3 regions of the Mesobacillus sp. AQ2 genome follow, and region 2 is predicted to be linked to each of the others. Evidence: riboswitches for the same ligand, from Rfam matches in the RefSeq annotation. Region 2 holds a riboswitch; each other region holds the start of a gene.
What was found. Region 2 has a riboswitch for preQ1 ahead of queC (7-cyano-7-deazaguanine synthase QueC). Riboswitches for the same ligand answer to the same signal wherever they lie in the genome.
Positions count from the first base shown of each region.

Region 1: linked by a shared signal. The riboswitch ahead of queF (preQ(1) synthase) and the one ahead of queC (7-cyano-7-deazaguanine synthase QueC) in region 2 are both predicted to bind preQ1.
Region 3: linked by a shared signal. The riboswitch ahead of QNH36_RS05185 (QueT transporter family protein) and the one ahead of queC (7-cyano-7-deazaguanine synthase QueC) in region 2 are both predicted to bind preQ1.

Region 1 covers NZ_CP126080.1:3,621,436-3,632,339, reverse strand. The annotation lists gene QNH36_RS18320 (GNAT family N-acetyltransferase) at 1-113, shown strand, start outside; gene QNH36_RS18315 (hypothetical protein) at 309-626, opposite strand; gene QNH36_RS18310 (argininosuccinate synthase) at 825-2,030, shown strand; gene argH (argininosuccinate lyase) at 2,027-3,403, shown strand; gene QNH36_RS18300 (universal stress protein) at 3,446-3,895, opposite strand; gene QNH36_RS18295 (hypothetical protein) at 4,001-4,156, shown strand; gene ald (alanine dehydrogenase) at 4,550-5,671, shown strand; gene QNH36_RS18285 (manganese-dependent inorganic pyrophosphatase) at 5,831-6,760, shown strand; gene QNH36_RS18280 (AmiS/UreI family transporter) at 6,841-7,455, opposite strand; gene QNH36_RS18275 (cytidine deaminase) at 7,590-8,012, opposite strand; gene deoC (deoxyribose-phosphate aldolase) at 8,049-8,723, opposite strand; PreQ1 riboswitch class I at 8,989-9,035, shown strand; gene queF (preQ(1) synthase) at 9,131-9,628, shown strand; gene QNH36_RS18260 (M24 family metallopeptidase) at 9,919-10,904, opposite strand, start outside.
Region 2 covers NZ_CP126080.1:2,655,579-2,666,482, reverse strand. The annotation lists gene QNH36_RS13360 (FAD-dependent oxidoreductase) at 1-1,258, opposite strand, end outside; gene QNH36_RS13355 (methyltransferase) at 1,543-2,142, shown strand; gene QNH36_RS13350 (PaaI family thioesterase) at 2,268-2,735, shown strand; gene QNH36_RS13345 (hypothetical protein) at 2,779-3,288, opposite strand; partial or broken gene QNH36_RS13340 (nucleotidyltransferase domain-containing protein) at 3,429-4,143, shown strand; gene QNH36_RS13335 (hypothetical protein) at 5,316-5,615, opposite strand; gene QNH36_RS13330 (hypothetical protein) at 5,872-6,246, shown strand; PreQ1 riboswitch class I at 6,320-6,362, shown strand; gene queC (7-cyano-7-deazaguanine synthase QueC) at 6,416-7,072, shown strand; gene queD (6-carboxytetrahydropterin synthase QueD) at 7,072-7,548, shown strand; gene queE (7-carboxy-7-deazaguanine synthase QueE) at 7,541-8,269, shown strand; gene QNH36_RS13310 (VUT family protein) at 8,289-8,828, shown strand; gene QNH36_RS13305 (SDR family oxidoreductase) at 8,890-9,717, opposite strand; gene QNH36_RS13300 (replicative helicase loader/inhibitor) at 9,830-10,120, shown strand; gene desA (Delta(5) desaturase DesA) at 10,314-10,904, shown strand, end outside.
Region 3 covers NZ_CP126080.1:1,045,945-1,056,848, reverse strand. The annotation lists gene QNH36_RS05195 (DUF5667 domain-containing protein) at 883-2,145, opposite strand; cyclic di-GMP riboswitch class I at 2,231-2,313, opposite strand; gene QNH36_RS05190 (pirin family protein) at 2,385-3,230, opposite strand; PreQ1 riboswitch class I at 3,447-3,491, shown strand; gene QNH36_RS05185 (QueT transporter family protein) at 3,497-3,982, shown strand; gene QNH36_RS05180 (phospholipase D-like domain-containing protein) at 4,134-6,152, opposite strand; gene QNH36_RS05175 (MBL fold metallo-hydrolase) at 6,711-7,832, opposite strand; gene QNH36_RS05170 (NAD-dependent epimerase/dehydratase family protein) at 7,826-8,488, opposite strand; gene QNH36_RS05165 (FMN-binding glutamate synthase family protein) at 8,601-10,217, opposite strand; gene QNH36_RS05160 (NAD(P)H-binding protein) at 10,233-10,862, opposite strand.

The DNA.
Region 1 (10,904 bases), 970 kb from region 2:
ACGACTCTGCTAGGGGTTTATATGAAACATTGGGATGGCGCGTCATTAAACAGCCGTTTTACCCAAATGAAAATGGACAGCCTTATGTCATAATGGGAAAGCAATTGAGATGAAACTAATCATTGCGTTATTCATTGCCGTAATAGGAAATATTTTGATTGGTTCCTCTGTCAATGAACTCGGCCTGATGGGAAATGGCTGATTAAGGGTACGACTGTTCTTATTAGCGCGATCAATATAGGCAAAAAGCAGAGACACCAAAAATAGCCTGAGGCTCACCCAGGCTATTTTTTATGGAATTGAATGTGTTATCCGTGAATCTTCTCTGATGTAATATCCTGATGTGTTCGGTACCAGAGCCAGAGGTCGTTGATGATGGATGCGAGCTCGGCAATTTCGCTGTTTAATTCACAGGAGCGGATAAAGTTACTCTCATTTGAAAGCTCTGCTTGTTTATGGTTGATTGTTTTTTCGAGCTGGGCAATCCGGTCTGGAATGCTCCCGCGTATTTTTTCCCAGTGAAGCAGGATGGCGTGCTGTGTATCCAGGTCATATTCTTCCCAGTTCTTCTTAAAATCAGGCAGGGGTATGCCCAGTCGGCTGTTAAAAAGAAAATATTGATCCATTCGTGAAGCCCCCATTCCGGTAAACATGCTTACATTCTACTATACTTTTATTTCCTCTTCTACATTAGCCAATCAGAAGTTTTTTGGAAAATTAAAATTTTGCCTTGAAAAGTTCGATAAAACCTGTTAATTTTATAAACATGAATAAAAATTTATACACATGTATAAATATCCGAATTGGAAAAGGAGATCAACAAAATGACTGAAAACAAAGTGGTGCTTGCCTACTCTGGCGGGCTTGATACATCTGTTGCGATTAAATGGCTAAAGGATCAAGGATACGCGGTAGTAGCGTGCTGCCTTGATGTCGGTGAAGGTAAGGACCTTGATTTTATTAAAGAAAAAGCTTTGAAAGTAGGGGCAGTTCAATCATACGTTTTGGATGTCAAAGAAGAGTTTGCCACCGAATATGCACTTTTCGCCCTCCAGGCACATGCGTTATACGAAGGGAAGTATCCGCTTGTTTCGGCACTTTCTCGCCCGCTTATTTCTAAGAAACTAGTAGAAATTGCAGAAATGGAAGGCGCTGTTGCTGTAGCCCATGGCTGCACGGGCAAAGGGAATGACCAGGTTCGATTTGAAGTATCCATCAAAGCATTGAATCCTGAACTTAAGGTGATCGCTCCAGTACGTGAATGGAAATGGTCACGTGAAGAAGAAATTGCTTATGCGGCCAACAATGGCATACCGATTCCCATCAATCTGGACAGTCCATTCTCTATCGACCAGAACTTATGGGGGCGAAGCAATGAGTGTGGAATCCTGGAAGATCCATGGCAGGCACCTCCAGTCGAGGCATATGAATTGACTGCTGAGCTGGAAGATACACCTGATACCCCTGATGTCATCGAGATTGAGTTTGTTGAAGGAGTGCCGACTGCCATTGACGGCAAAGCATATCCTCTTTCAGAATTGATCCTTGAATTGAATGCCGTTGCAGGCAAGCATGGTGTTGGAAGGATTGACCATGTGGAAAACCGCCTTGTTGGCATCAAGTCGCGCGAGGTGTATGAAGCACCTGCTGCGATGACTCTGATCAAGGCACATAAAGAATTGGAAGATATCACACTTGTAAAAGAAGTGGCCCATTTCAAACCGGTAATTGAGAAAAAAATGACAGAATTGATTTATGAAGGCTTATGGTTCTCCCCGCTTCAGGAAGCGCTGGCTGCATTCCTGAAGTCAACCCAGAAGCATGTCACTGGCACAATACGCGTCAAGTTATTCAAAGGCCACGCCATCGTCGAGGGCAGAAAATCACCTTATTCTCTATACAATGAGAAATTGGCGACATATACTGCAGATGACGAGTTTGACCACAATGCTGCGGTTGGTTTCATCAACCTTTGGGGACTGCCAACAGTTGTCCACAGCATGGTCCAGGGCAAGAAGGTGACAGTGTGAAAAAATTATGGGGCGGCAGATTCACCGGATCTGCAGAAGAATGGGTAGATGAGTTCGGTGCATCGATCGGCTTTGACCAGGAATTGGCGAAGCAGGACATCGAGGGAAGCGTCGCTCATGCTACAATGCTTGCTGCCTGTGGAATCATCACAGAAGCGGAGGCGGACGAAATCATTCAAGGATTGAAAAAACTTGCGCAGCAAGCTGAGCAAGGTGAACTGGATTATTCAGCTAAACTGGAAGATATTCATTTAAATCTGGAGCATCACCTGACAGAATTGATTGGTCCGACTGGCGGGAAACTCCATACAGCAAGAAGCAGGAATGACCAGGTTGCAACTGATATGCATTTGTACCTGAAAGAGCAGGTGTCGGAAATCATTGCACTGATCACTGATTTCCAAAAAACACTCGTCGATCAGGCTGAGCAAAATATCGAGACACTGATGCCAGGGTACACCCATTTGCAAAGAGCACAGCCTATCTCGTTTGCACATCATCTCATGGCTTATTTTTGGATGCTGGATAGAGACAAACAGCGTTTTATCGATAGCCTGAAAAGGATCAATCTTTCGCCTCTTGGTGCCGGGGCACTCGCTGGGACTACTTTTCCGATTGACCGCCATATGACAGCTGAAATGCTGGGGTTTGCCGGTATTTATGAAAATAGTCTTGATGCGGTTAGTGATCGTGATTTCATTCTTGAGTTCCTGTCGGACAGTTCGATCTTGATGATGCACCTTTCAAGATTATGTGAGGAAATCATTCTCTGGACCAGCCAGGAATTCCAGTTCATCGAGCTCTCCGATGCTTTTACTACTGGAAGCAGCATCATGCCGCAGAAGAAAAATCCTGATATGGCCGAATTGATCCGGGGAAAAACTGGCCGTGTGTATGGCAGCCTGATGGGTCTGCTGACCGTATTGAAAGGTTTGCCTTTAGCCTATAACAAGGATATGCAGGAAGATAAAGAGGGAATGTTTGATACAGTCAAGACAGTCAGAGGCTCCCTGAAGATTTTTGCTGGGATGATCAGTACGATGAAGGTTAAGAAAGAGAAGATGGAAGGCTCTGTAAAAAATGACTTCTCCAATGCAACGGAATTGGCTGATTATCTAGCGGCTAAAGGAGTTCCTTTCAGGGAGGCCCATGAAATCGTCGGCAAGCTTGTGCTGACTTGCATACAAAAAGGCTGTTACCTTGCGGATCTCCCGTTAGAGACATATAAAGATATGAACCCTTTATTCGAGGAAGATATCTATCATGCATTGAATCCGTATAATGCGGTAGAACGAAGGAAGAGTGCTGGAGGCACCGGTTTTTCACAGGTCGAGGTTCAAATCGGAAAAGCAAAAGCGTCCATTAAAATGTAAGAAGCACGCAGCTTTTGCTGCGTGCTTTATTCATGATGGTAATTAATCATTTTTGTCTGTTCTAACAACCAGGACATCACAAGATGCATAGCGGGTAATATGTTCAGACACACTTCCTATAAAGAAGCGTTCCACTGCGTTCATTCCTGTTGCCCCGCAAATAATCAGGTCGGCGTTGTATTTTTTCGCAACATCCTTCGCAATCTTGACCTTGGGTGAACCATAATCGATTTCGTAGCTTACATCTTTAATGCCGGCATCGGTTGCCTGTTGTTTGTAGCTTTCCATCAGCTCAGTGGCAAACTGGTTCGCACGCTCAGAGATTGTGCGGTCATATGCCTCAACAGTGGCAAATGTGCGCAAATCGATGATATGGGTCATGACCAGTCTGGCATCGTTCCTTTTTGCGATTTCAATGGCTTTCTTGAAAGCCCATGCTGCTTCTTTAGAACCATCAACGGCAACTAAAATATTCTTATAATATAGCGCCATAGTTCTCGCCTCCTTTACCTATATTATACAACAGTTTCCTTGGTATAGCTGTGACAATCCAACGAAAACTATAAATGCAAGCATCACATCAAAGGAGGAACCAATATGGATAAAAAGGAGAGACAAGGCCGGTCATCCTATGATTATGATGACCAGGGTATTATGCAAGTCAGCCAGCAGATCATGGATTCCTACAACAGCGGAATAGTACCCCAGGAACAGATGAAAGCAGCCGCAGAAGCCGATGAGGAAATGAGATAGTTTTTAGGGAAAACAGCCTGAAAGGTCCTGCAAATTATAGAAAAAGTAGTAAGGGCTTGCTAATCTAGTGTTCTTAGCAAGCCTTTGACTTTTAAAAGGATAGCAATTTTTTTGCAAACGGAAGATGGCTGCAGTTGGAATAATGTAAAAGAGAGTGATTTTAAAAGTTAACCGTCAATATGAAATATAATTAAGAGAGATAATATCTTTAATATTCAGAATAGTATATTTTAGGGGAGTTCATACGAATTGTTTTGCCAAAAGCTCTTTTTTCTACTAAAATGAAAGTGTTTTCAATCTTGTTTCTTTTTACTTTTTTCCACTTCTTTTAAAATAGTATGAAGAAGCAGCTTGAAATGGAAGAGCAATCTAATACATAGGAGGTATGCAAGAATGCGTATCGGTGTACCTAAAGAGATAAAGAATAATGAAAACCGTGTGGCGATGACGCCTGCAGGAGTCGTCAACCTTGTGAATTTCGGGCATGAGGTTTATATCGAAACAGGTGCCGGAATCGGCTCAAGTTTTACGGATGAGGATTACAAAGCTGCTGGCGCTTTAATCGTCGAGAGCGCTCAAGAAGCATGGGCACAGGATATGGTCATGAAGGTTAAAGAACCTCTGCCAGAAGAATACGGATATTTCCGTGAGGGTTTAATTTTATTTACATATTTACACCTCGCTCCAGAACCTGAGCTGACAAAAGCATTGATCGAGAACAAGGTAGTCGGTATTGCTTACGAAACAGTTCAGCTGGCAAACGGCTCACTTCCATTGCTGACGCCTATGAGTGAAGTGGCTGGCCGTATGTCCACACAAATCGGCGCTCAGTTCCTTGAAAAGGTACATGGCGGAAAAGGAATCCTTCTTGGCGGAGTTCCTGGTGTACAAAGAGGAAAGGTTACCATTATCGGCGGCGGTGTAGCCGGGACGAATGCAGCGAAAATGGCAGTCGGACTTGGTGCTGAAGTTACTATGATCGACTTGAATCCTGACCGTCTTCGCCATTTAGACGATATTTTTGGATCTGATATTACAACTTTAATGTCCAATCCTTTGAATATTGCTGAAGCAGTTAAAGCTTCTGACTTAGTGATCGGTGCTGTGTTGATTCCTGGCGCTAAGGCTCCTAAGCTTGTGACTGAAGAAATGATTCAGTCCATGAACCCGGGATCAGTCGTTGTTGATATCGCGATCGACCAGGGCGGAATTTTTGAAACAACTGACAGAATCACGACTCACGACAACCCAACTTATGAAAAGCATGGTGTTGTGCACTATGCAGTTGCCAATATGCCTGGAGCAGTTCCACGGACAAGCACAATCGCACTGACAAACGTAACAGTGCCTTATGCTGTGCAGATTGCGAACAAAGGGTACAAGAAGGCTTGCCTGGATAATGAAGCGTTGCTGAAAGGAATCAACACGCTTAATGGCTATGTAACATACCAGGCGGTCGCTGAAGCGCATAACCTTGTATATTCTGAAACAAAAACATTATTGGAACAAATCTAATGATTCACTGAGATCCGGAGCCAAGCATCCGGATCTTTTTATATGGGCCAATTTTGGACAAAGCTGTTTAAAATCTTTCAATTTTAGCGTATATTATTTATGGGATACGGGTTCTTTAATGGAATGTCCGTGATAAATTGTAACTTGAGGAGTGTCATGATGGAAAAAGTACTTGTTTTTGGCCATAAAAATCCTGATACAGATACAATCTGCTCTGCGATTGCGTATGCAAACTTAAAGCAAAAGCTTGGTGTCGATGCAGAAGCAGTCCGACTGGGCCAGGTCAATGGAGAAACTCAATATGCACTAGATTATTTCAAGGCTGAGGCACCTCGCCTTGCTGGAAGGGTTTCTGAAGAAGTGGACAAGGTCATCCTTGTCGACCATAACGAACGTCAGCAAAGTGCGGAAGATATTACTGATGTACAGATCGTTGAAGTAATTGACCACCACCGTGTGGCCAATTTTGAAACAAGCGATCCACTTTATTTCCGTGTTGAGCCAGTTGGCTGCACAGCGACAATCCTGAACAAGATGTACAAGGAAAACAATGTTGAAATTGATAAGAACATTGCCGGATTGATGCTGTCTGCAATCATTTCCGATTCCTTGCTGTTCAAATCACCAACCTGCACAGACCAGGACGTGGCGGCTGCTCGTGAACTGGCTGAAATTGCTGGAGTGAATGCAGAAGAATACGGCCTTGAAATGCTGAAGGCTGGCGCTGATCTTAGCAGCAAAACGATTGAAGAGCTCATCTCCCTTGACGCAAAGGAATTCCAAATGGGTGAGTCAAAGGTTGAAATCGCCCAGGTGAACACAGTGGACGTCAATGATGTTCTCTCACGCAAGGTGGAGCTTGAGGATGCATTGAACAAGAAAGTGGCTGAGAAGAAGCTTGGTTTATTCTTGCTGGTCATCACGGATATTTTAACAAATGATTCTGCTGCACTTGCGATTGGTGAAAAGGCTTCAGCAGTCGAAGAAGCATTCAATGTGACGCTTGAAGACAATACAGCGACACTTAAAGGCGTCGTTTCCCGCAAGAAGCAAGTCGTTCCAGTACTGACAAACGTATTGGCTAAATAATCGCCAACAAAAGAAAACCGTCCATGCCAAATCGGCAGGACGGTTTTTGCTTTTTTGGGGGTCAGATAAACCCATCTTGGCTAAGCGAATCTCTCAGATCTTGCAGTTGCTTTTTTCAGCTTGAATGTAATATAGGCAAAATAGACAAAAGCTGCAATCGAGAAATAGATCCATGCTTGCGCTACCTGATCAGTCTTCCATAGGCCGGTCATGGACAGCAATGCCGGGAAAGTCAAAGTCAGCCATGACTGAACCATTGCTACCTTGCCGACGTACGCATCGATTTTTTTGTTTATTCCCATCGACAGGAAGAACAGGAACCAGAGATAGGCCCACATCAGCCAAGTAAGCGTATTGACGATGTCTCCAAAATGGATATATGCAACGAATGCGTAAATAAGGGCTATGACAGCCACCCAAAGAGAGTACCAGCCCAGTCCGCTGCCATCAAGGTCCTTCAATATGGTCATGCCAACATATAAATAAGTAAAGCCAAACAGAAAGATGCTGGCAAGACTGTATATAGTCCAATTGCTTTGGTCAGATGCGATGATTAAATAGAATGGAACGATGACCTGCATGGCTCCGATAAATAAATTGAATACTGCTACACTTTTCGCATTCGCTTTTCCCAGAAGCATCAAGCTGTTCAGGAAAAGTGCTGCGCCTGATAATAATAAACCTGCGTCTCCCATGATGTATGCCGTCCTGATGAATGGACGGCTCTTTCCTCCTTTATCGAGCAGCGATAGATTAAATAAGAAAGAGCAATTCCAAAACCCTATTTTCGAGGATGAAAGGAATTGCTCCTTATGTTAACTTGCAGCTATTAAACCATTTTCTTCGACTGATCGACTTTGTCCATATCCTTGGATGTAAAATATCCCGGCAGGATCTCATCAATTGTCGTTTCCTTCACATCACCGTTCAGGTTCGAAAGATAGATTTTAGTATCCTCAGTCGCAAATTCTGCAATAACCTGGCGGCAGGCACCGCAAGGAGAAACAGGACCTTCAGTATCAGCGACTACTGCAATCGCCTTGATTTCTGTATCACCCTCGGATACAGCCTTAAAAATGGCAGTTCTTTCGGCACAGTTTGTCAGTCCGTAAGAGGCATTTTCAATATTGCAGCCAAGATAGACATTGTCATTGCTCGTAATGATTGCTGCGCCAACCTGAAACTTAGAATATGGAACGTATGCTGTGCTTCTTGCTTCTATAGCTTTTTCAACAAGCGTCTTTTTATCCATCGTCCATTCCCCATTCCCAAATGGTATTTTTGTTGCTTAGTATGAAGAGTCAGAAGACAATCCGTTGACAATTGCTACGCCAGAGCTTGCACCAATTCTTGTTGCACCAGCTTCGATCATGCTTTGTGCATCCTCAAGGCTTCTAACGCCACCTGATGCCTTAACGCCGATATCAGGGCCCACTGTTTTTCTCATCAAAGCGATGTCCTCCACAGTTGCTCCTCCTGTTGAGAATCCTGTAGATGTCTTGACGAAATCAGCTCCTGCACTAACAGAAAGCTTGCAAGCCATTTCTTTTTCCTCATCAGTAAGAAGGCAAGTTTCGATGATCACCTTAGTCAATGCTTTGCCTTTTGCTGCGTCAACAACAGCTTTGATATCTTTTTCAACAAGGTCATACTGCTTGTCCTTCAAAGCACCAATGTTGATGACCATGTCAACCTCAGTCGCGCCATTTACAATTGCATTTTTTGTTTCGAATGACTTTGTTTCAGAAGTTGCAGCTCCAAGAGGGAAGCCGATTACTGTACAAACTTTTACACCTTCAGCATCCTTAAGAATTTCAGCAGCAGTCTTTACCCATGTTGGGTTAACACAGACAGAAGCGAATTTATATTCTTTTGCTTCCTCAGCCAGCTTTACAATCTCTGCTTCAGTTGCATTTGCTTTAAGCAATGTGTGATCAATCATACCCGCTAAATCTTTAATCATATAATTCATTCCCTTTCCAAAAAAATGTAATGAAACGCTTTCATAATGAGCAAAAATATATAGCACAAAGTTATTATGTGTTACTTACATGAATAATATATCAGGTGGTTGAACAAATGTAAATAACCTAATGAACATATGTAAAAATAAAAACTGGAAATACACGGGATTGTCATAACTCCTTTTGTCTTTGTAAAATTTTCTTTTGACTTTAACAGGACATTTCTTTATAGTGGCAATATAAATTGAATACAAATCCTGCATCGCGGGAGAGGTTCATAGCGGACACCCTCTATAAAAAACTATGGATTTGAATAATTTCAACCATATCCATGAGGATGTGGTTTTTTTATTAGCAGGGTTTTCGGCCTCGTTTAGCGTTTGCGGACATTAGTGGAGGCTTTATAATGGCAGGAAGAAAAGATGAGGAAATGAAAGATTTGACGTTACTTGGAAACCAGGGGACCAAATACTTATTCGAATACAGCCCTGAAATATTGGAAACCTTCGAAAACAAGCATCCATACAGGGATTATTTTGTAAAATTCAATACACCGGAATTTACGAGCCTGTGCCCGATCACAGGACAGCCGGATTTTGCTTCGATTTATATCAGTTACATCCCGGATAAGCTGATGGTAGAAAGCAAGTCCTTGAAATTGTATCTGTTCAGCTTCAGGAACCACGGTGATTTCCACGAGGATTGCATGAACATCATCATGAATGACTTAATCAAGCTGATGGATCCAAGATATATCGAAGTCTGGGGAAAATTCACGCCAAGAGGCGGAATCTCGATCGATCCGTACACAAACTACGGAAAGCCAGGAACAAAATACGAGGAAATGGCTAACTACCGGATGATGAACCACGATATGTACCCGGAAAAAGTCGATAATCGCTAATTAGGAAAAAGAGCAGCTGCAGATGCTGCTCTTTTTTAACTGGAAAAAAACACGGATTTTTTCCAACTCGCTACAAAAATTCAAAAGTCGCTATATAAAAAAGAAAGTCGCTATAAAAAAGAAATTTTCGCTATATAAACAGGAAAGTCGCTATAAAAAATTTTTTCGCTATATAAAAAAGGAAATTTCCGCTATAAAAAATTGAAACTCGCTAAAAAAGAAGCTTCCTCAATGAAAATCAAAAACAAACCGCCTGGATCACATGACAGCAGGCGGTTTTTGGGCTTATTTTACGATACAAATACCAATTCTTTAGGGTATTTCGTTAAAATTTCAATTCCATCCTCGGTGATGACCACATCATCTTCAATTCTTACGCCCGCGACGCCTGGCACATAGATTCCCGGCTCTGCAGTGAACACCATTCCTTTTTCCATTAGTAATGGATTCGTGCTAGTCAATGATGGATACTCGTGGACGCTGACTCCGAGTCCGTGGCCTAGGCGGTGCGGGAAGTAGTCGCCGTATCCCGCTTCTTCAATCACTTTGCGTGCAGCAAGGTCAACCTCTGAGCAGGCTATGCCGGCACGAGCTGTATCCAAAGCTTTCAGCTGTGCTTTCAACACGGTGTTGTAGATTTCTTCCTGCTGTTTATTAATCTCGCCATAGGCAACGGTCCTTGTGATATCTGAGCAGTAGCCATCCATCACAACGCCAAGGTCGAATAAGACGAGGTCGCCTTTCTTGATCTTTGTCAGCCCTGGAGTGCCATGCGGAGCTGCAGCATTCTTTCCTGTGAGTACCATTGTTGAAAATGACATTTCTGTAACGCCTTTTTTCTTCAATTCATACTCAATTGCAGCAAGGACATCCAGCTCGGTTTTGCCTTCCTTGATCTCGCTGACTCCTGTCTCAATCGCAAAATCAGCCAGTTCACAAGCTTTTCTGAGCTTTTGCAATTCTTCTTCAGTTTTCACCATCCGCATCAGGCGCAGTTTTTCCTCTGCTGAAACGAATTCACCATTGCCTACAAGTCCAGTCAGCTTCTCATAACGCTCGACATTCAGCTGTTCCTTCTCAATTGCAATCTTCTTGATGGAAGAAATACGCTTCTTCATCGCATTGAAGGCAAGTTCCATTGAATCATCTGTGTCGCTGTAGCCAAGGATTTCAAGCTCCCATCCGGCATTCTTGGCATTTTCCTTATCCATAGCCGGGCAGATCATGAAAGGCTCAGCATCCTGGAACACGGCAACAGCCAGTAATCTTTCGTGTG
Region 2 (10,904 bases):
TCAAAATTGTTGGGCGGAAAATCCTAGCGAGCAGGCTCAGTTTGACCAGGCTGACAGGGTGAGATTTAAGGTGCAGCACCGTGATAAACTGAGCGTAAACTTTTTCATCATGGGAACAAGCCAGGGAGACCTTTTTAACAAACCATTGTAATAAATTGAGACCAGCAGGTTTTGGGCCGCTCGTTGTGCTAAAACGAAAATCTTCTGTTAAGGCAGTCAGCCATGGCATATCGACAATCCTGCTTACCTTTCTATGGAACTTCTTTGTTAGGTCTTTTTTTGACAGCCCTTTTGATAAAAGTGTTTTTAATGCTTTAGCTTCCATTGCAGCAAGACTCATTCCCTGTGCGAAAACAGGATCTACACGGCAAAAGGCATCCCCAATAACCAATAATCCCGAAGGTAAGTGATTTTTTCTTTCGAAATGAAACCGCCTCATAGAGGGAAATCGATAGACTTGAACAGTGTCAGATAGCGGTAGACCAGCTTTTATTGCTTGAAAAAAATCTGGATGATCAAGTTTCTTAGAATATTGCAGAAAAGAGTCTCTGTTAGTTGGAACATCCTTCTCCCCATAGCCAATCAGGGTTACAAGCATATGGTTTTCTTCTAAAGGTGAAATTGTGCCCCCGCGGTTAAGCGATGGGGGACTTGGATAGGAGAGGAGACTATGCCAATCCCTTGTTAAAGGAGAAAGCTTCTGGTATACCATGCTGGCATAAAATAAATCCACTTTGATTTCTGTTTTAGCTGGCATGTAAAAGTGAGAATCTTTTAGCCATTTAGTATGGAGGGCTGCTGCACCTGATGCGTCGATAATTAAATCTGCAGGGATTTCTGTTACATTTCCGTTCTGTTCTTTGGTTACAACGCTATCAACCTCATTGTTTCGGTATAAAAGATTTTGAACCTTACATGAGTAGTGGAAAACGATATTTGGCATTGTTTCAAGTCTTTTCTGGATGCTTAACTCCAGCAAAGGGCGGCTTTGCTGGCTAATGAATACTTTTGAATCAAACCTGACCTTATGTCTTCCGTGATGGGACCATGAAAGATCGCCAGCAAAATCTGAAAGTGTCGCCCCTTTTTGAGACAATTCCTTTATAAGGCCAGGGAAAAGCTCCTCTAATATTTCTTCTCCACTTTTTAACAAAACATGGCCCTGTTTCCCCTGCGGGATACCGTTCCTGGCAGAGGCATCCTTATGATCCTTGTCTTTTTCTATTACAATGACTTCGTCAAAAAACTCCGATAGCACTCTGGCAGCCAGCTGCCTGCGATCCCGTTCCCAACAACCACGGCTCGATTTACTGCTTCCTTTTTAGAATACATTCGCTGCCCCCTGCTATATATATAGAAAAGTTATGTTTCTTCAAGACCTATAAGTTAAAATGTAGGTAGCTGAACAATACGATAATTTTACCTAAAGAGACAGGGAAATGAAAGAGCTGTTATATATAGATCCAGGCTCATGGATAAAATACAATATCCTGCGACTTGTTCAAGAAACCTGTATCCCTATTATGATTGGAGAACATGCTGATGAATGAGCAACAGTTTGATAGATTGCTGAATGTTGGAACCACGGGCCAACAGAAAGGATTCATGACATCCTTGCATTATCATCGTTATGAACCTACTCCATACGAGGCACTTGAGTTATTTTTTCAAGAGTATGAACTTAGTCGACATGATCAAATAGTTGACTTTGGGTGTGGTAAAGGGCGTTTGAATTTTTATCTTAATTATCGTTTCAATTCAACTGTCACTGGAATTGAAATGAATGAGATCTTCTATTCGGAAGCACTTGAAAATAAACTTAACTATTTGAAGAATCATCGTAACAGAGCGGATGCCATCCATTTTCACTGCATTTTGGCAGAGGATTATGAAATTTCCCTTGATGAAAATAAATTTTACTTTTTTAATCCTTTTACAGTGCAGATTATGATGAAGGTAGTTAAGAATATCCTGTTATCTTTTGAAAGGGAACCGAGGCAAATCGACTTGATTCTTTATTTTCCATCGGAAGATTATATTTTTTATTTGGAGTCGCAGACACCATTTGCACTGGTATTTGAATATGAATTACCGGATCCCAACCTGAATGAAAGATTTTTAGTGTACAGATTGAACCCTTAAAGCAAGTTTTAAAGAAATGAAAGAAATTAGCAAAATCCTGCTTTTTAAAGGGATTTAACCGTGAATAGAGAAATTATTACTGAATAAGGATTGATAAGGGAGGAAACAAATTGGAAGAGAAAGTGATGAATGCAATACAGGATGATTACCCAGAGGATTTTGCCTGGTGTTATGGCTGCGGAAGGATGAATGAACACGGCCATCATTTCCGTACAGGTTGGAACGGTGAAAAGACAATAACAATATACAAACCCAAAAAAGAACATATGGCATTACCAGGTTTCGTATATGGCGGTTTGATTGGTTCGCTGGTGGATTGCCATGGCACTGGTTCAGCTGCCCTCTACCTGCATCGGAAAAATGGTAACGAACCAGGTAATGGGGCAGAGCCTCCAAGGTTTGTAACAGCATCGCTTCATGTCGATTTCCTGAAGCCAACACCTAATGGAATCGAATTGAAAGCAATAGGAACCGTCCGCGAGATTCATCCAAAGAAATATCGCGTAGAAACAGAAGTATATGCTGGAGAAACATTATGTGCTAAAGGGGAAGTAGTGGCTGTTGTCATGCCTGATACTTTTTTAGAAAAATAATGCGTGAAAAAGACCCTGATCACCCTCAGGGTCTTAAATTTGATTATTTCACAGGTTCAAGCAAATTTGTCGGCAAAAAGCCTTCTTCGCCCGAATCCTTCATTTTCACCTTTGTTCGCCGGAGGTCTCTTTCCACTATTTCCGCTTCACTTCCCTGCTTGATTTCCTTGACATCTTGATCTTTTACGATCTTGTCCACTCCTTCTACATCATTCAATTCAATCAATTTATAAAGTTCATCATAAGCTTCTGCTGAAAGTGCAAGATAGGCATCTTTTTGGACTGTGGCCGTATCTCCGGACTGCAGGGTGTTATCCTTTACTTCCTGTTCACCTTCCTTGTAGGTATCCTTCATGTTCTGGATGATTCCCGGTGTTTCTTCTTTTACTTTATCAACGACTTCTTTTGACTTTTCCTCGGTTGCTTTCGCGGCATTTTTTGTTTCTTCTTCTAATTGTTTTGCTCCCTGTTCAGCTTCATCATTGCTGCATCCAGAGATCAACATAACTGCTAATCCAGCAGGCAATATCCATTTTTTTAATGAAACGGTCATAAGTAAAATCCTCCTGATCCCACTATTCGTATATTGTAAGATACCACTCAGGTTAGCAATTAAAACATCCATGCTACATCGACAAATACTCAATATTGGATAATAATACCTTTATACATTATTTTCGAGGGGGGATTTGCATGAAAGGGAAAAGAGGACTATCTCCACTTGCCACAGCCAAGAAATTCATAGATGACCTGTTTCCTGACTGTGACGCAGCGCTTCTGGCCGGGAGTGTAACCAGGGGGGGAAGCAACCGAAACCTCCGATTTGGATATGGTGGTCTTTATAAAAGATATTCCCTCAGCATACAGAGAGTCATTGGTCGCATATGGGTGGCCAATTGAAGTATTTGTACATAATCTGCACACCTGCAGAGAGTTTTTTCAAAACGATATTAGCAGGGCGAGGCCCAGTTTGCCCAGAATGGTTGCTGAGGGAGTGGTCATCAGAAATAATGAATTACTGGCTGAAATAATCGATGAAGCGAAAAGTATCATTGAAGAAGGTCCTGCCGAATGGACGCTGAAAGAGATCGAGTTCAAGAGATATTTCATCACCGATACTCTGGATGATTTCATCGGGACAAATAATAAGGCAGAAGAACTCTTCATTGCCAATGGTTTGGCTGACCAACTTCAAGAATTTATTTTAAGGACCAACAAACGGTGGATCGGCAAGTCAAAATGGGTAGTGAGGGAATTAATAAGATTTGACCCTGAATTTACTGAAAGATTTATTGGATCGTTCGAAATATATTACAAAACCGGAAACAAGCAAATGATCATAAAATTGGCGGAGGAAATATTAGAAGAATACGGTGGCAGATTATTTGATGGTTTTTCAATTAGATGAAAAAGCAGCCATATTATTGACTGATTTAGATTGCTTATTCTCAGCCTTTTTGAATCTTGACAGGTTTGAAGGAGTAGTGTGAAAAGCTGTCAAAAACCCGTCGTTATTTTGACAGGTTGGATGGTGTAGAGAGAAAAGTTGTCAAAAATCCATCGTTATTTTGACAGGTTTGAAGGAGTAGTGTGAAAAGCTGTCAAAAACCCGTCGTTATTTTGACAGGTTTATAGTTGTAGAGCAAAAAGCTGTCAAAAATCCGTCGTAATTTTGACAGGTTTGAAGGAGTAGTGTGAAAAGCTGTCAAAAATCCATCGATTTTTTGACAGGTTAGATGGTGTAGAGCGAAAAGTTGTCAAGAATCCATCGTTATTTTGACAGGTTTATAGGTATAGAGCAAAAAGCTGTCAAGAATCCATCGTTATTTTGACAGGTTATATGGTGTAGAGAGAAAAGCTGTCAAGAACCCGGCGCTATTTTGACAGGTTTATAGGTAAGAGCAAAAAGCTGTCAAAAATCCGTCGTAATTTTGACAGGTTGTGAGGTGTAGAGCGAAAAGCTGTCAAAAATCCATCGATATTTTGACAGGTTAGATGGTGTAGAGCGAAAAGTTGTCAAGAATCCATCGTTATTTTGACAGGTTTATAGGTATAGGTCAAAAAGCTGTCAAGAATCCATCGTTATTTTGACAGGTTTATAGGTATAGAGCAAAAAGCTGTCAAAAATCCGTCGTAATTTTGACAGGTTGTGAGGTGTAGAGCGAAAAGCTGTCAAAAATCCGTCGTAATTTTGACAGGTTGTGAGGTGTAGAGCGAAAAGCTGTCAAGAATACATCGTTATTTTGACAGGTTATATGGTATAGAGCAAAAAGCTGTCAAGAATCCATCGTTATTTTGACAGGTTATATGGTGTAGAGAGAAAAGCTGTCAAGAACCCGGCGCTATTTTGACAGGTTTATAGGTATAGAGCAAAAAGCTGTCAAAAATCCGTCGTAATTTTGACAGGTTGTGAGGTGTAGAGAGAAAAGCTGTCGAAAATCCATCGATATTTTGACAGGTTAGATGGTGTAGAGCGAAAAGTTGTCAAGAATCCATCGTTATTTTGACAGGTTAGATGGTCGCGAGCGAAAAGCTGTCAAAACCACGTCGTTGTTTTAAAATAAGCTTTTCAAATGGAATTTAAGCTTTGTAAATTGTGAAGGCAGCTATGCAAAAACAGCTGATGATAATGATCTCAATCGTGAGAAGGTACCAAATCCCTTCAGAAGCGGCAGTTCCTGCCATCGGTGCCGTGAATCCCATGATTAAACCAATTAGATATCCAGTCAATATTGTTTTGAAGTTAAATAGATTTCCAAATAGAATACCTGATAAACCTCCAATAATCACGGAAAGCAACGCGGCCTCCAGGAAGTGTAAAGGATATAAGTTGATAAAAATCAGCCCCGTTCCCAGCGCTAATCCGGCGGCGGCCACCATCGTTATATTCCTGCCCAGGTGTAAATCGATATACATTCTACGATTGTACAAATAGATATATAGAATATAAGCTGATAAAAAATTTATTGGATAAAAAATCACAATCCACTCCGGCAAGATTCATCACCTCTACATTCACTTTATTCATGTACGGAGAGGAGGTGCTAACAATTAGAATGGTGCTAGTCGTTTGTTCTTAACCCGTTGTAATTTTTAATAAATAAAATGAATAGTTTAAACTGAAAGAATGTTCTTTATGGATGAAATAGTTAAAAAGCTGCGATTTAAAGAAGGCAATACATTGGTATTGAATGCACCAGATGGATTCCGCTTAGGGGTGGAAGGTGAACAGCAGAGTGATAAAAATAATTTCTTACTTTTGTTCGTGAATAATAGTGACGAAGTCAGGGCGTGGCTGCCAAAGGCGCTGGAAGCTTTAAAGGAAGATGCAGTTTTCTGGATTGCATTCCCGAAGAAGAGTTCAAAGGTTAAAGCAGACATCAACCGCGACTCTCTTTTTGCGATCGTAAGCGAACTATCTGATTATAGAGCTGTAAGCAATGTCTCCATAGACTCAAAGTGGTCAGCTCTCCGATTCAGGCAAGAGCACCTGGTGAAAACAAAAAAATGACGGTATAAATTTAGCTTTCCTTTTATAAAATGTATGATAAAATGAATAAGTCAAAATTACATATTCCGTCTATACGGAAGAGGTTCTAGCTACCCTCTCAAAAAAACTAAGGGAAAACAGTACTGCTGTCTTAGTGGTGCTGTTTTTTCGTTGTAAAGGAGAATTTTTTATGAAAAACGAGAAAGCTGTTGTCGTTTTCAGTGGCGGGCAGGATAGTACAACATGCCTGTTTTGGGCTTTAAAAGAATTTAAAGAGGTTGAATTAGTGACATTTGATTACAACCAGCGTCACAGGACAGAAATTGACTGTGCGAAGGACATTGCAAGTGAACTTGGAATCAAGCATCATATCCTCGATATGGGACTGCTGAACCAATTAGCGCCAAACGCATTGACCCGGAACGAAATTGAAGTGAAAGATGGAGAGGACGGGGAGTTGCCGTCCACGTTTGTTCCAGGTAGGAACTTATTGTTTTTATCATTTGCTGGTGTTCTTGCGAGTCAAATCAACGCAAAACACATCGTAACAGGTGTTTGTGAAACGGACTTCAGCGGCTACCCTGATTGCCGGGATGTTTTTATAAAATCAATGAATGTTACCCTTAATCTTTCAATGGATGATAACTTTGTCATCCATACACCTTTAATGTGGCTGAATAAGGCGGAAACATGGAAGCTGGCCGATGATCTTGGCGCAATGGAATTTGTCAGGACAAAGACATTGACTTGCTATAACGGGATCATCGCCGATGGATGCGGGGTATGCCCTGCCTGCAGGCTGCGGAAGAAAGGACTGGATGAGTTCCTGGAAGGAGCTGAGTCATGATGTGCGATTTCCGAATTGTCGACCAGCTTCAAAAAATAGATGAAGATATAAAAAGAGGACAGTTAAAATATCACTCAAAACGTGTCCTTGTCAGCAAGGAATTTACCTTTGATGCCGCCCATCATCTTCATGAATATGATGGGAAATGCAAAAATCTGCACGGACATACGTATAGAGTCATCTTCGGTCTGAGTGGTTTTGTTGATGCCCGCGGTCTAATGATTGATTTTGGTGACATAAAGGATATTTGGAAGACAGAAATAGAACTATACCTTGACCACAGATATTTGAATGAAACCTTGCCGCCGATGAATACGACGGCTGAAAATATGGTTGTCTGGATTTATGAACAAATGGCAAATGCTCTGGCAAACAGAAAGCACTTGTATGACGGAGCTAGGGTTGAATTCGTCAGACTCTATGAAACTCCTACAAGCTATGCAGTAGCAAGACGGGAGTGGATGAAGATTGAGTAAGATTCCCGTTATGGAGATTTTTGGGCCGACCATCCAGGGTGAGGGAATGGTAGTAGGCCAAAAAACAATGTTTGTACGTACCGCAGGGTGCGACTATTCATGTGCCTGGTGTGATTCAGCATTTACTTGGGATGGGTCCGGAAATGATTTAATCAGGCAAATGGATGCAATAGAAGTTTGGAATGAGCTCACAACACTAGGTGGAGATGGGTTCTCATATGTTACGATTTCAGGAGGTAATCCAGCGTTACTGAAAAACTTGTCGAGTCTTGTTAATTTGCTAAAGGAAAAAAATATTAATATATGCCTGGAAACCCAGGGCAGCAAATGGCAGGATTGGTTCCTGGATATTCAAGCGCTGACCCTGTCGCCAAAACCGCCTAGTTCAGGGATGAAAACTGATTTTTATGTCCTGGATAAAATTGTAGATCGTTTGGCTGAAAAAGGCGCATTACAAAATGTAAGCCTGAAGGTCGTAATTTTTGATGACATTGATTATGATTACGCTAAAATGGTGCATACACGATATCCAGCACTATCTTTTTATCTGCAGGTAGGGAATGATGATATTGTTACCGAAAACCGCCAGGAGCTTGCGGTTTCATTGGTCGATAAGTATGAATGGCTGATTGACAAAGTGATGAATGATAATGAAATGAAGAATGTAAGAGTTCTGCCGCAGCTTCATGTGTATATTTGGGGAAATAAAAGAGGGGTTTAAATAAACAGGAGGTAAGATTATGAGAATCTTTTTATACTTGATTTCAATTATAACTGCCAACGTGATTACAGCGGCACTTGCACCACTTCAGTTTGGTATGTTCATTGTGCCGATGGGTACATTATTGATAGGAGCCACATTCATTTTCCGTGACCTTGTCCAAAATAAGTATGGCCGAGCGAAAACATACATGTTCATTGGCTTGGCTCTTGTATTATCAGCAATTGTTTCTTCGATTCTTGGTGACACTCTTTGGATTGTATTCGCTTCGGCTTTGAGCTTTGCTGTTGCTGAGACGACCGATACTGAAATTTATACGAGGCTAAAACTGCCAATGAGCTGGAGAATCTTCTATAGCGGATTGGTTGGCGGACTGTTGGACTCAATCATATTCGTCGTGCTAGGATTGAGTCCTTTAGGAGCAAACTTCCTGCCATGGGAAGCCGTCCCTGCTGCGATTTTAGGCCAGGTCATCGTAAAAACCATCATTCAGGGAATCGGTGCCATGCTGCTTAATCCAATCAATCATATTTTCAACAATAAAGCAATGTCTAACTAGAGAAAAGGTGTCCAATCTATTGATCGGGCACCTTTTTTATGAAAAGAATCTGCTGGGAGGATTACATATTCAATTTTTTAATAACGATTTTTTCAATCATTTTCCACGGAAGAAGATTTTTTAAAAACAAGGTATTCTTGATGCCTTTACCAATTGGATATCTCAATTGCGGGGAGTTTACGGATGCAATTCCAGAAACAAGCCTGGCAACATCCTGAGGATTCCCATAACTGGCATCAGCGGTTTTTAGTTCTTTCATAATCGCTTCCATAGAGGATTCATATGGTGATTGGTCATGCATTGGAACTGCTTCAATGCTTTTCCATATATCCGTTTTAAAGGAACCAGGTTCAATCAAAATTACATCGATTCCAAAAGGCTTTAACTCCAGCCTTAAGCTTTCACTGTATCCCTCCAGAGCATGTTTCGATGCTGCGTAGGCAGACAGGCCTGGGAATCCAAACCTTCCGCTGATGCTGCTCATATTTATGATTTTTCCATACCTTTGCTGACGCATAAAAGGGAGGACGGCCTGAGTGACAGCAATCACTCCAAAAAAATTCGTTTCAAATTGTTTTCGATATGTGTCCACCTCAAGTTCTTCTGAAAAGCCACCTTGTGCATAGCCGGCATTATTGACTAGCAGATCTACTGAATCCAGTGAATGCACGAACCTCTTGAATTCTTGGATTGATTCATCAATCGTAACATCCAACTGAAATAATTGAATCTGATCTGTCACTTTTTCAGCCGCTGCAAGCTCCAACAAATGATCTTTCTTTTTTAGATTCCTCATTGTGGCAGTCACATGATAGCCTGATTTGGCCAGTTCAATTGCGATCAATTTTCCAAATCCGCTTGAGGAACCCGTAATAATTGCATGCTTCATATTTTCTCACCCGCCAGGACAGCTTTTTATCTCATTCTACATTGATAAAGCTCAAGTTGCTATGTATCTTTACGGCCAGCATGGAAAAAATGAATTACTGTGGGTTTGAAGGATGGTGAAGAAAACAGTGACGAAGGAAGAGAGTTTAAAACTATTGGCTTTAATCGAATATATTTATCCGGTAGTGACAGTTAAGAGCGAAACAATTATAGATTGGATGTCTATTTGTGATTCTTTGAAATATAATTTCACATTTGAAAATTTGGTTAAACATATAAGGGTAAATCCGTATCCGCCAACTTTGACAGAAATGATTGATGGCACCGGAAATGATCGAACAAGTTTTGGCTGGGTGAAGGAATATTCGATAAGAGATCAAAAGCGGAATAAACCAACTACATAGAAAAAATTATTAGTAAATGTTAGTACCAGATAATAATCATAAATCCTTGATATTCCAACCTTTTTATTGTAAAAACAAAACGAAACATGACATTTATCATATGTCATACATGACACCTGCTACTGCACAAAACCATTTCCCTTATTTATAATTTAATTAACTAAGAAATCCGAAAGGGGAATTATTGAACAAGATGACAACTAACAACGCAAAAGAACTTAGAAAACAGGTCGCCCCTTATGAAAATTCAAACACTAAAATGAGTATTATTCAAATAGTCAACACTGTCATTCCATTTTTGGCATTATGGTATTTTGCCTATCAAAGTCTGTCGATTTCCTATGGATTGACACTTGTGCTTGCGGCTGCTGCTGCTGGTTTCATGGTCAGGATCTTCATCATCTTCCATGACTGCACGCATCATTCGTTCTTCAAAAACCGTACTGCGAACAAAGTTGTCGGAACCCTCACCGGAGTACTGACTTTGTTTCCCTATAGCCAATGGGGCCATGACCATGCTGTCCACCATGCAACCAGCAGCAATTTGGACAAACGCGGAACTGGCGACATCTGGGTGCTGACAGTCGATGAATATATGGCTGCTCCTGCGTGGCAGAAGCTTGCGTACAGATTGTACCGCAATCCATTCGTAATGTTTGTATTGGGGCCAATTTACATCGTTTTATTCAAGAACCGTTTTAACCGCAAAGGTGCCAGAACGAAGGAGCGCCTTAACACTTATTTGACAAATGTTTTGATTTTTGGAATTTCTGGCCTCCTGATT
Region 3 (10,904 bases), 1.6 Mb from region 2:
GCTGTTCCTCCATAACGTTAACTTTTTTAGATTCATCGTGCGTGGACCCTATTATGGTCAATTCACTTTTATTACCATTCATCTGTATAAGATGTTCACTTCAATAGCGTTACACTCCGATATTTCAATTTATGTTAACAGTTCGCAAATGCTTCTGTGTCGTTTCTAAAAAGGTGCCATTATCAAATATTTTTCCCCTAATTCTTCCTGGGCACTTTTTCAGACACATATTCTCTCTTTATGTGACCCAAATCTTCCTGTGGGCACTTTTCCGGGAACATATTCCCTTTTTATGTGACCCAAATCTTCCTGCCGGCGCTTTTTTGGGCACATATTCCCTTTTTATGTGACCCAAATCTTCCTGTGGGCACTTTTTCGGGCACATATACCCTTTTTATGTGACCCAAATCTTCCTGTGGGCGCTTTTCCGGGAACATATTCCCTTTTTATGTGACCCAAATCTTCCTACCGGCGCTTTTTCGGGCACATATTTCCTTTTTATGTGACCTAAATCCTCACGTTCGCACTTTTCCGGGCACATATTCCCTTTTTATGTGACTCAAATCTTCCTATGGGAGCTTTTTCGGGCTATATACTACGGAACGGCTTTAGCGCAACCGAAAATATAATAAAAAAACCTTCACCTGCCCTGGTGAAGGTAAGAAAACAATAAAAGACCTTCACCATATTTGGCAAAGGTCTTGCTAACAACGATTGTTGCCAACAAAGCCGGGAGTGACCTCCGGAATGACGACTCTGTTGTAAAAGCTACTCCCCTTTAGGAGAACTATTCATTTTGATACTATCATCGTACATAAAAACTTGAATACAGTCAAATATTCTAAGCGGATCGGTTTCCTCTATCGAATAGTACCTGTAAACTTACTTTCCGTTTTTCTTCTCTTTTTCATTGTTTGGATTACCGTGGCTGTCATCATCTTCCTGCTCGTCGTCTTCCACTTCGTCATCTTCTTGCTTTTCTTTATTCTTCTTTGTTTCTTTTACTGCCTCTTTACGCTTCTCTTCAGCTTTTTCCGCTTCTTCTTTACGCTTCTCTTCAGCTTTTTTCATTTCTTCCTTACGCTTCTCTTCAGCTTTTGCTGATTCTTCTTTTTGCTTTTCTTCAGCCTTCTTTTCTGCTTCGCGCTTTTGTTCTTCCGCTTTCTTTTTAGCTTCAGCTTTCTTCTCAGCAGCCTTCACAGCGGCTTCTTCCGCCTTCTTTTCTGCATTTACTTTCTTTTCTTCTACTTTTGAAGCAGTCGTTTTCGATACCGTGCCGGCAACTGTAGCGGCTGCAATATTAACTTGCTGGTCAGCCGATTCAGTCTCCACATTTCCTTCCTCAGTTTCCATTTCTTCTTCAGGCTGTTCTGCTTCTAAGGAGCCTTCATCTTCTGAAATTTCACCACTATCATCTGCATCAGTCTCTTCATCGACTGAAGATTCTTTTTTACCTGCTGCCAGTCCTTTCAACTGTGAAGGATGGACACCCAGCTGCTTGGCTGCCTTTCCAAAACCAACCTTTTCCTCTGTATATAAAACGGCAATCTCTTCCACTGTCTTGCCAGCTGCCTCTGCAAGCCAGAAGATTTGTGCGATTTGTCCATAACCCAACTCCTGTTCACGCAGCTGGGCTACCGTATCCTGATCAAGATCCTTTACCACGTTAGCAACGATCTTTGCTTGTTCTGTTGCTTCTTCAACTTCTTCCTTCAATTCATCTTCGAGTTCTTCGGTAAGCCCTTCCTCAAGATCAGCTGCATTTTCCAACTCTTCTGTCAGCCGGTCTTCTCCATCGGAATCGGTCCCGTCTTCAACAATGACCTCCGTGACCTTCTCTTGCGCTTCCTCAAGCGTTTCTAAATAATCTTTTAACGCCTCTTGTACGAATTCTGTCTTTTCCTCCTCTGACATAGCTGCCGCCTCAGCCAGCCTCTCGTTCGCAAACTCTAAAAGCAGCTCGGCTTCCTTTTCATCATCAAAGGTAATTAAAAGCTTCAATTCTTCAAATAATTGATCAAACGTAAATAAAAACTCGTCTGGTGTCGTTCCGGGATCTGCAGTTTCAATAACTTCCTCTGCGGATACTCCCGTACCAAAAGCAAGCAACCCGATCAAAATTGTTGATGCGAAAAACTTTTTCATTCCAATTTCCCCCACTAATATATTGGAATTAAAATCAAAAAAGTGCTGTCCGAAGAGCAGCACACATAAATCGACTATGTGAACCTTCGGCAACTGGCTGGCATGGTCATGACTTTAGCCCCTGTAGTTTTGCGTCCCCAGGTTTCCCTGGATTTGCCTTTATCGGATTTTAATTCTACTTTTATCATACTTATTCGACACGAAAAAATAAATAAAAATTTTTAAAGTTTGCACCACAGCTACTTCGCTTCCCCGCCAAATTTCCCTTCCTGGTAATCCCGGTATGCCTGGCGGATTTCTTCCATTGAATTCATGACGAATGGACCGTATGCAACGACTTCCTCTTTGATTGGCTGGCCAGAGTAAACCAAAACTCTTGAGCGCTTATTCGCTTTCAAAGATAGGGCGCTTAAGCCTTTGCCAACATCATTGTAAGTTAAAGTTGCTGCTGAAGATTTCTTTAGGTTGGTCTTGCTTTCACCAGCTTCAAGTTCACCTGAAAGTACATAAAGGAACGCATTATGTGTCTCTGGAAGCTCATATGTGAATTCAGCACCTTCTGACAGGCGAATTTCAGATAAAGCAAATGGCACCAATGGTTCCAACGGTCCCTTTACACCCGCGGTTTCTCCTGAGTAGACCTTCAGTGTGCCGCCATCGAATGGGACAACAGGCGCCTCTTCGTTATATACATTCTGATAAGAAGTGGTTGTGCCTTTCAGCTCTCCAGGCAAATTCAGCCATAATTGCAGCGTATGGGCAATGTCGTTTTCCACCGCCTCCTCGGCATGCCTCGCTCCGCTGCCGGCGTTCATGTACTGGATATCCCCTGCCTCCAGGATGCTGTGGCCTCCATGATTATCGATATGTTCCAGTCTGCCGTCAATGACAAACGTAATCGTTTGGAAGCCGCGATGTGGATGGTCGGAAAAGGTTCCGCGCTTGAACCAGTCCTCCGCCATTAGAATGAACGGGTCCAGTTCCCTCCAGTCTTGCGGGTTCAGTACCATTCCTGCCTGCACATGCGGCATGACCCTCTCTTCATATTGAACGGTCCAATGCTTTTTTATATCTCTTTTAAACATTTTTATATCCCCTTTCCAGGTACTTCAATTTTTACAGGTCATTTTACCTTCCCAGTTGCATTAAATTATACCAATCGCAGGTATTATTTTAAATCAAAGATACTTTAAGCTGAGATAAACCCTATCTTAACCAGAGTCCAAGTCCCAAACTGCTATTCTAGAAAAATGCCATTGTGAGAAGGTCTTTCATCCTATATAATATAAATTTGGCTTTTAAATATCGTGGTTCGTAACCATCCCACGTAAAAAAACTAGGAGAGATGAAAATGAATACGAGAATGATTGTCCGAAACGGGATTCTTGCTGCATTGTATATTGCCGTTTCCGCAGTTATCCAGCCATTCGGCTTTACCAATGTACAGTTCCGCGTATCGGAAATGTTCAACCACCTGATTGTTTTTAACAAAAAATTTTTCTTCGGAATTGTATTAGGTGTGTTTTTAACAAACCTGCTCTTTTCCCCCATGATCGCTTATGACCTTGTTTTTGGGGTTGGCCAGTCAGTGATTTCTTTATGGATTACGATTTTCACTGCAAAATATATCAAGAATATCATCGGCCGGATGTTTGTGAATACTCTGGTGTTCACCTTCACGATGTTCCTGATTGCGCTTGAATTGAATCTAGCATTCCAGCTGCCGTTCTGGTTCACATGGCTGACAACAGCCGCAGGTGAATTCATCGTAATGGCTGTCGGCATCCCAGTGATGCTTGCGATCCATAAACGAGTGAATCTTGAGAAGTTGGTATAATTTTAAATAAACGGTTCAGCAGAAAAGTCAGGAAAAGCAAATGTCCATCACCCCTGCTCCACAGGCAGTGAAATAAAAAGAAGGCAAAACGTTTTCACTCGTTTTGCCTTCTTGTATGATGTAACTCTTCCTTGCTCATGCTGTACTCAAACTACTGCAATACTCCGCCAGCCTGGACGTAACGGGCATTGAATTCCTGAAGAAATTGGTTCGTAACTGCTGCATCGTGAATGATCAGCATGTTTTCGTCATTAACATTGTTTCCATTGTTGCTCCAGTTCGTCGATCCGACGATGACAGTAGGGTCACTGTTTGTATCGGCGTCAATCAGCATGGTTTTACTGTGAAGTTTGCGTATTTCTGCATCCGCATAGACTGGTGCGGGATTGTTCCAGCGTGTGTTAGGATTGTTCACACTGGTTTGCGAAGCAGTCCTCCCTGTCATATCCACACTCGCGGACCACCACTGGTTCCAGAAATCCGAATCGAACAAACCTTTCACATCAAATCCAGTCAAGGTTCCTTCCATATCATTATAGGAACCCTCCCACTTATTCTTCAATTCATCCGCTAACGCCTGGTCGCTCCATGCAAAAATCGAGAAGTATGTATTAAAGTCAGCTTCATTCCGAATCACATCAGCCATTTTGCCAACAGCGTTATCCCCAGCTGAAAAATAGATTTCAACCTTCTTACCATTGATATCTAAAACATGTGTGGTGTTATCTGTTTTGCGCGTGCTGAAGTTTGAAGCAACTGGATCTGGATTCAATGCATTGCTTCCCCACATCTCATTGAATTCTGTTTCATAGATGCCGGCAAGCTGTGGCCAGTTAATTTCAACAATCTGGTTTTGGTTGCCGTCAAGGATGCCCTGCTGCATGTTTTCATCAGTACCATAAAGGCCTGTCACGGTAAAATTCCAGGTTCCTGTGAATACCCAGCGATCATCCACTATTGCGAATTTGTTATGCATCTGGTTTCCTGGCCCATAGTAGCTTCCTGCCGATTTTTCCTCTGCTTCAACAAAAAGCCGACCAGTAGTATCACTGTTTCCAACTGTCACAGTTACTTGCTCAATATCTGTAACGCCGGCAGGCAATCCCTTTTCTGTTCTTTTGGCACTGTCTTCAACGGCAAACATAGGTGAGTCTGAAAAAATGACAATATCATCCTCAGTTCCAATGACCGCATCCTGCCCGCGCTTCATTTTTTCAAGATAGAGCCGCATTGTTTCAAATCGTTCTGCGTAATGCGGGTCTGCTGCATCCTTGGAATCCGCAATCACTCGCACATCCACACCCTGTGCCGCCTTCTGGATCAATGTATCAACCACTCGCGGCAGGTTGATTTCATAGGTGGCAAAGTCAATGCTCGTTGTTGCAGAATTTAATCTTTTGATTAAGATATCTTCAAAGTTTACATTATAGTTCGCTTCGTTCCCCGCAGAAGCATATTGCGGAAAAGCACATTTATTAAAATAGACATTCATCGCGCCTTCTGCCTCAGAAACATTATTCAGGCGCTGCGTCCTGTCATCACAAACGCTTGGCGTTTCAGGAGGAGTTGTATTTCCGCCGGCATCACCACCCGAACCGCTGCCATCAGTGGCCGTTGAATTCAGGGCCTTTGGAGTCCCAAGGCCATCGGCATAACTTGCATTGGCTGTCGCCCAGTTTGTCGAATCAAGTCCGGCAACAGCTGGATCAATCCGTTCCATTGTCGCTTTTGCCGTATTATCACCTGCATACCATGAGTCGACCTCATCTATAACAGCACCTGCGGCATTCATTAATTTCAGATATTCAGCTGTATTGCCAAGCGAGCCGCTGTAAATCTGATCAGCCTGGATCCCTGTTACGGATTGGTCATCTGTCTTTTCCAGCAAAAAATAGCCATATGCCGGAATCGTCCCGCTCAGCTTGATTGCCGGGGCACCATCCGTGGCATTGAGCTGCCAGCCATCGAGCACCACATCAGAACCTGAATTGTTGTAAAGCTCAATCCACTCATCGCTATAACTGTTGTTCGTGCCCATCCAGGCGATTTCATTGATGACGACATTCCCAGTCCCTGCTGCTTCCACCTTTGATACAGCGGGCAGGAATGATGGGTAAAGCGTGAAAAAAAATAAAATAATTGCAGGAAAAACAGAAATCAACTTCTTCAACTTTGACTACCTCCTCAAATATAAATCCAAGATAATCATAATGTAAAAAAGTTGTCGAAATATGATGAAAATGTAAATTTTTCAAAAAATGAGTCTTTTTAAGGAGTTTAAATTTGTGTAGAATATCACAACAGAAACGAATGACCCAGGCAGCTTCCAATCCCGTGCCATTTACCGATAAAAAAAACCATTCAGCATGGAATGGGATCAAATTATTTTTCCTTCACTGCCTTTTTGTTTCAAAAACCTTTAGAATCGGAAATAATATCCCTCTAGGTTTGGCTAATGCGACTCTTTCGGACAGTTTTACTACCATTCTCGGAAAATGTGTCCGTTAGAACCTCTCTATCGGACACTCTTACAACCTTTCTATGAAAAAGTGTCCGTTAGAACCCCTCTATCGGACAGTTTTTCAGCCATTCTCGCGAAAAGTGTCCGTTAGAGATATCTATCACAAAAGCAATACTGAAATAGTTGCGAGTCATCTAAGAGCTGCCATACATTAAGCAACAATCCCCAGCAAAAAAAGCCATGTTATCACTAACATGACTTTTAAAATCAATATGAATCTGTCAGCTTCCACCAGGCAGTCTCTGGAATCTGGTCTTCGCCTAAACAGATGGTTTCTCCGATTCTTGGCGTTGCAATAACGACCCCGGATTCTTTTGCCGCCTGAAGCGCCCTCTCAACTGGATCATGCCAGGCATGAAGCGACAGGGTGAATGCTCCCCAATGGACAGGGATGAGCAGCTTTCCTTTGACATCCTGATGTGCCTGGACCGTTTCTTCTGGAAGCATATGAATCGCTGCCCAGCGTGCGTCATACTGGCCGCATTCCATCAAGGTCAGGTCAAACGGTCCATACTTTTCGCCAATCTCTTTAAAATGCGGACCGTAGCCGCCATCACCACTGAAATATACCTTTGATTCAGGACCAATTATTACCCACGAACACCAAAGCGTTGAGTTACGGTCGGTGAGTCCGCGGCCAGAAAAATGGCGGGCCGGGGTGCACGCCAGCTTAAGACCTTCGAAGGTAAATTCACTCCACCAATCGTGTTCACTGATCTTCCCTTCAGGAATTCCCCATCTTCCCAAATGGCTCCCGACTCCGAGGGGAGTTATGAACTGTTTTACCTTCCCCTTCAACTTCATGATCGAACCATAATCAAGGTGATCATAATGGTCATGAGACAGGACAACAGCATCAATCACAGGCAACTCATCAATCGCGAAAGGGAGCTTTCCACTGTATCGCTGGTTCCTAACCGGAAAAGGTGTTGGAGCCTTCCCGAACATTGGGTCAAAAAAAATCGTTTTCCCTTCTATCTCTAACAGGAAAGCGGAGTGTCCGAACCAGGTGACTTTCACTGAGGAACCTTGATTTATTCCAGGTGTGTAGGCTGCCATCGGAATAGGAATCCTTGGCCTTCTTTCGGAATTGCCTTTTAAAAAGTCCCTCATCATGGAAAGCATCGAACCAAAACTCGTATCCCAGTGGGTTGGGGTCTGGTTGACGAATTCCCCCTTTAGATATTGCGGAGATTGTGCGAATAACTCTTTCTTCTCTTTGGATTGCTTTCCCCCAAAAGCCGGATGAATCTTCAGGACCGCATATCCAAGTACAATAATTCCTGATATAACCAATATAAGATCGATGATCATGTTAATGTTCAGCACCCTATCTCTTGTATGAGTTCAGAAGGATACACAGTCAGTCCTTTATCATTTTTCTGGGCAACACGATACATTGCAGAAGCCACTGTCCTTCCTTCAATCGCTTTATATTTCCTTAACGGACCGGTAAAAAGAAAAGGCAGTTTCGAAAAAATGGCCGCTGCCGTCCTTTCGCCAAACCTGAATTCTTCACGTTCCCCCAGCAGGAGAGACGGACGGAAGATGGCAGTTGTTTCAAATGGGATCTGTTTGATTTCCTCTTCGAGCTTCCCTTTCATCCTTGGATAAAAAATTGCAGATTCAGGGTCCGCGTTCATTGAGCTGACAAGCAAGAACTTCTTTGCTCCCTCCGAACTCGCCAGCGTGGCAATGGAAACTGGATATTCAACGTCTATTTTCCACATCGCTTCCTTCGTTTTAGCCTTTTTGATTGTTGTTCCAAGACAGCAAAACACATCGTCCGCTGTAAATAGCTGTTTTCTTTGTTCGAGCTGATTGAAATCGACGATTCTTTCATCAAGTTTTGGATGATCAATCCCAACCGGCCTTCTTACAATCGCAATGACTTTATCATACTCATTCCCATTCAATAGAAACTGCAGCAGTTCCTTCCCAATCAAACCGGTCGCACCGGCAATCAATGCTGTTTTACCCGCCAAGCAAGCAACCCCCTAATGAAAAGCTTAATACCCTTTATTATTCCACAATTTGTTTGATAAGAAAATTTTAAAAGCAAAACAGCCAGCCCGCGAATGGACTGGCTTTCTATCATTAATCGATCTTTCGTTCTTTTTGCAATTGTGCTCTTCTTGCCGCGATAATCAGGTCTTCAACCGGCGATACGCGCCCAAGTTTATCTTTATGGACAATATGTTTCCGTTCAAATTGTGTGGGACTATCCAACCCGGCAGCCGCTGCCAGATTGTACAGGCCTTCCCGCAGCGAAATGATATAGTTGGCGACACGGTACATCTTCTCATCGACAACCAGGCCATCCTGAAGCTTCTTGTCTGTGGTCGCTACCCCCGCAGGACATGTATTCGTGTGGCATACCTGGGCCATGATGCAGCCAACACTGATCATCATTCCGCGGGCGATATTCACCATATCAGCTCCCATTGCCAGAGCGATGGCGACTTTATCAGGGGTGATCAGTTTACCAGAAGCGATCAGCTTCACACGGTCTCTTATCCCATACTGACGGAGCATTTCATCCACAACCGGCAACGCCGAATGAATAGGAAGCCCCACCGTATCGGCCAGCTCTTGATAGGTTGCGCCTGTCCCGCCTTCACCGCCGTCCACCGTAATGAAATCCGGGCCTTTCCCGCTTTCTTTCATGTAAGAAATCATGTTTTCAAGTGCGTCCATGTCCCCGACGACAATCTTCATACCTACAGGCTTGCCTCCAACCGAGCGCAATTCCTCGATCCAGTCGAACATGGATGGGACATCACTGAATTCATAAAATCTGTTCGGACTGTTAATGGTCTTTCCGACTTCAACCAGACGGATTTTGGCGATCTCCTCGGTAACCTTTGCACCTTCAACATGGCCGCCGCGTGTCTTAGCCCCCTGCGCCAGCTTGATCTCAAATGCTTTTATCTGTGGCATCTCGCTTTTCTTCTTGAATTCTTCCCAGGAAAACTCCCCGTTTGGCTTGCGGACACCAAATAAATCGGGACCGATTTGCATGATGATATCCGGATTCCCTGCGAGGTGGTGGTCGGACAATCCGCCTTCACCTGTATTCATCCACGTTCCGCCTGCAATTCCGAGACCTTTTGACAACGCCTGGATCGCTTTCTCACCAAGTGCTCCATAGCTCATAGCTGACTGGCCTACCTGGCCTTTTACCCTGAATGGATAGCGGCAAGTACTTTCACCAACAACGACAGCGTCTTCATCCTGCAAGTAATAAGGGTCAACCAGCTTTTCCTCGTTGTGTTCCTTCCGTGTGAACAGCCCCTCGCCATCAATCTTGTAAACTCTTGTTTTGACTTTTTCTGCGTTATCGATCTTCATTTCTTCAGTCAACTTCGGAAAAAGCGTATTTCGAATATAAAAGCCTTCTGCATCAAAGTCTTTTAAAGAGCCGAAACCAATCAATCTTTCCTTATACTTCCCTGCCTTAACGACATCCTGGTATTCTTTGCGCGAAAAAGGCTTTCCTTCATTATCAGCATTAAATAAATACTGCCTAAGTTCAGGGCCGATGTGTTCGGTAAAATAACGCACCTTCCCGATGACAGGGAAATTCCTCAAAATCGAATGCTGTTTTTGCTTGTCGTCTTTTAAATATAAATAAATGAATAACAGAATCGGCACGAGTATGATCAAGGCGATGAAAATAAACAAGCCGATCACAAGGTAATCCGTCAAACCCATTTGGATCCTCCTTTCCTATAATGAAGATAATGCTTTTGTTATCATTGTATCCCCGTCTGCTACCTCGAATGTCTTATTAAAAGTTCTCTCCGCCTCAAGCGACTTGACGAGCACCTCAGCCAAGTCCTCGCGTGATATTTCAGCATCATTTTCCTCAAGTGTGACAGCCGCCGATATTTTTCCATCCCCAGGTTTATCTGTAACCGCTCCAGGCTGTATTACAGTATATGTCAGATTTGATTGACGCAGTAATTCATCCGGCATCTCTTTGGCCCCGATGTCACGGCTTTCATCACCTTCCGCTTCATTGGCTGTGATGGCACTCATCATTACAAAGCGCTGAACTCCCTGCTTTTCGGCCTCCTTTACCGTCTCTATGACCGACTCATGGTCCACCATTACTGTTCTGCCCGCTTTGGCTCTTGGATTGATGCCCGTTAGATAAATGGCCGCATCATAGCCCTGGAATAAGCTTGGCAGCAACTTCTCCTCATATATCACCAGTTCATTCGCTCCAAGCTTTTTCAATGTCTCGATTTGATTTTCATTGCTGATCACTGCGCATGACTGATATCCGTTTTTCATAAGCTTACTGACAACCAATTCGCCAACACTGCTATGCGCACCGAAGACAATCACCTTCATTTATGTCCCCTCCTTTGGTAAGCTTTTCCGTTTACTTTGTTG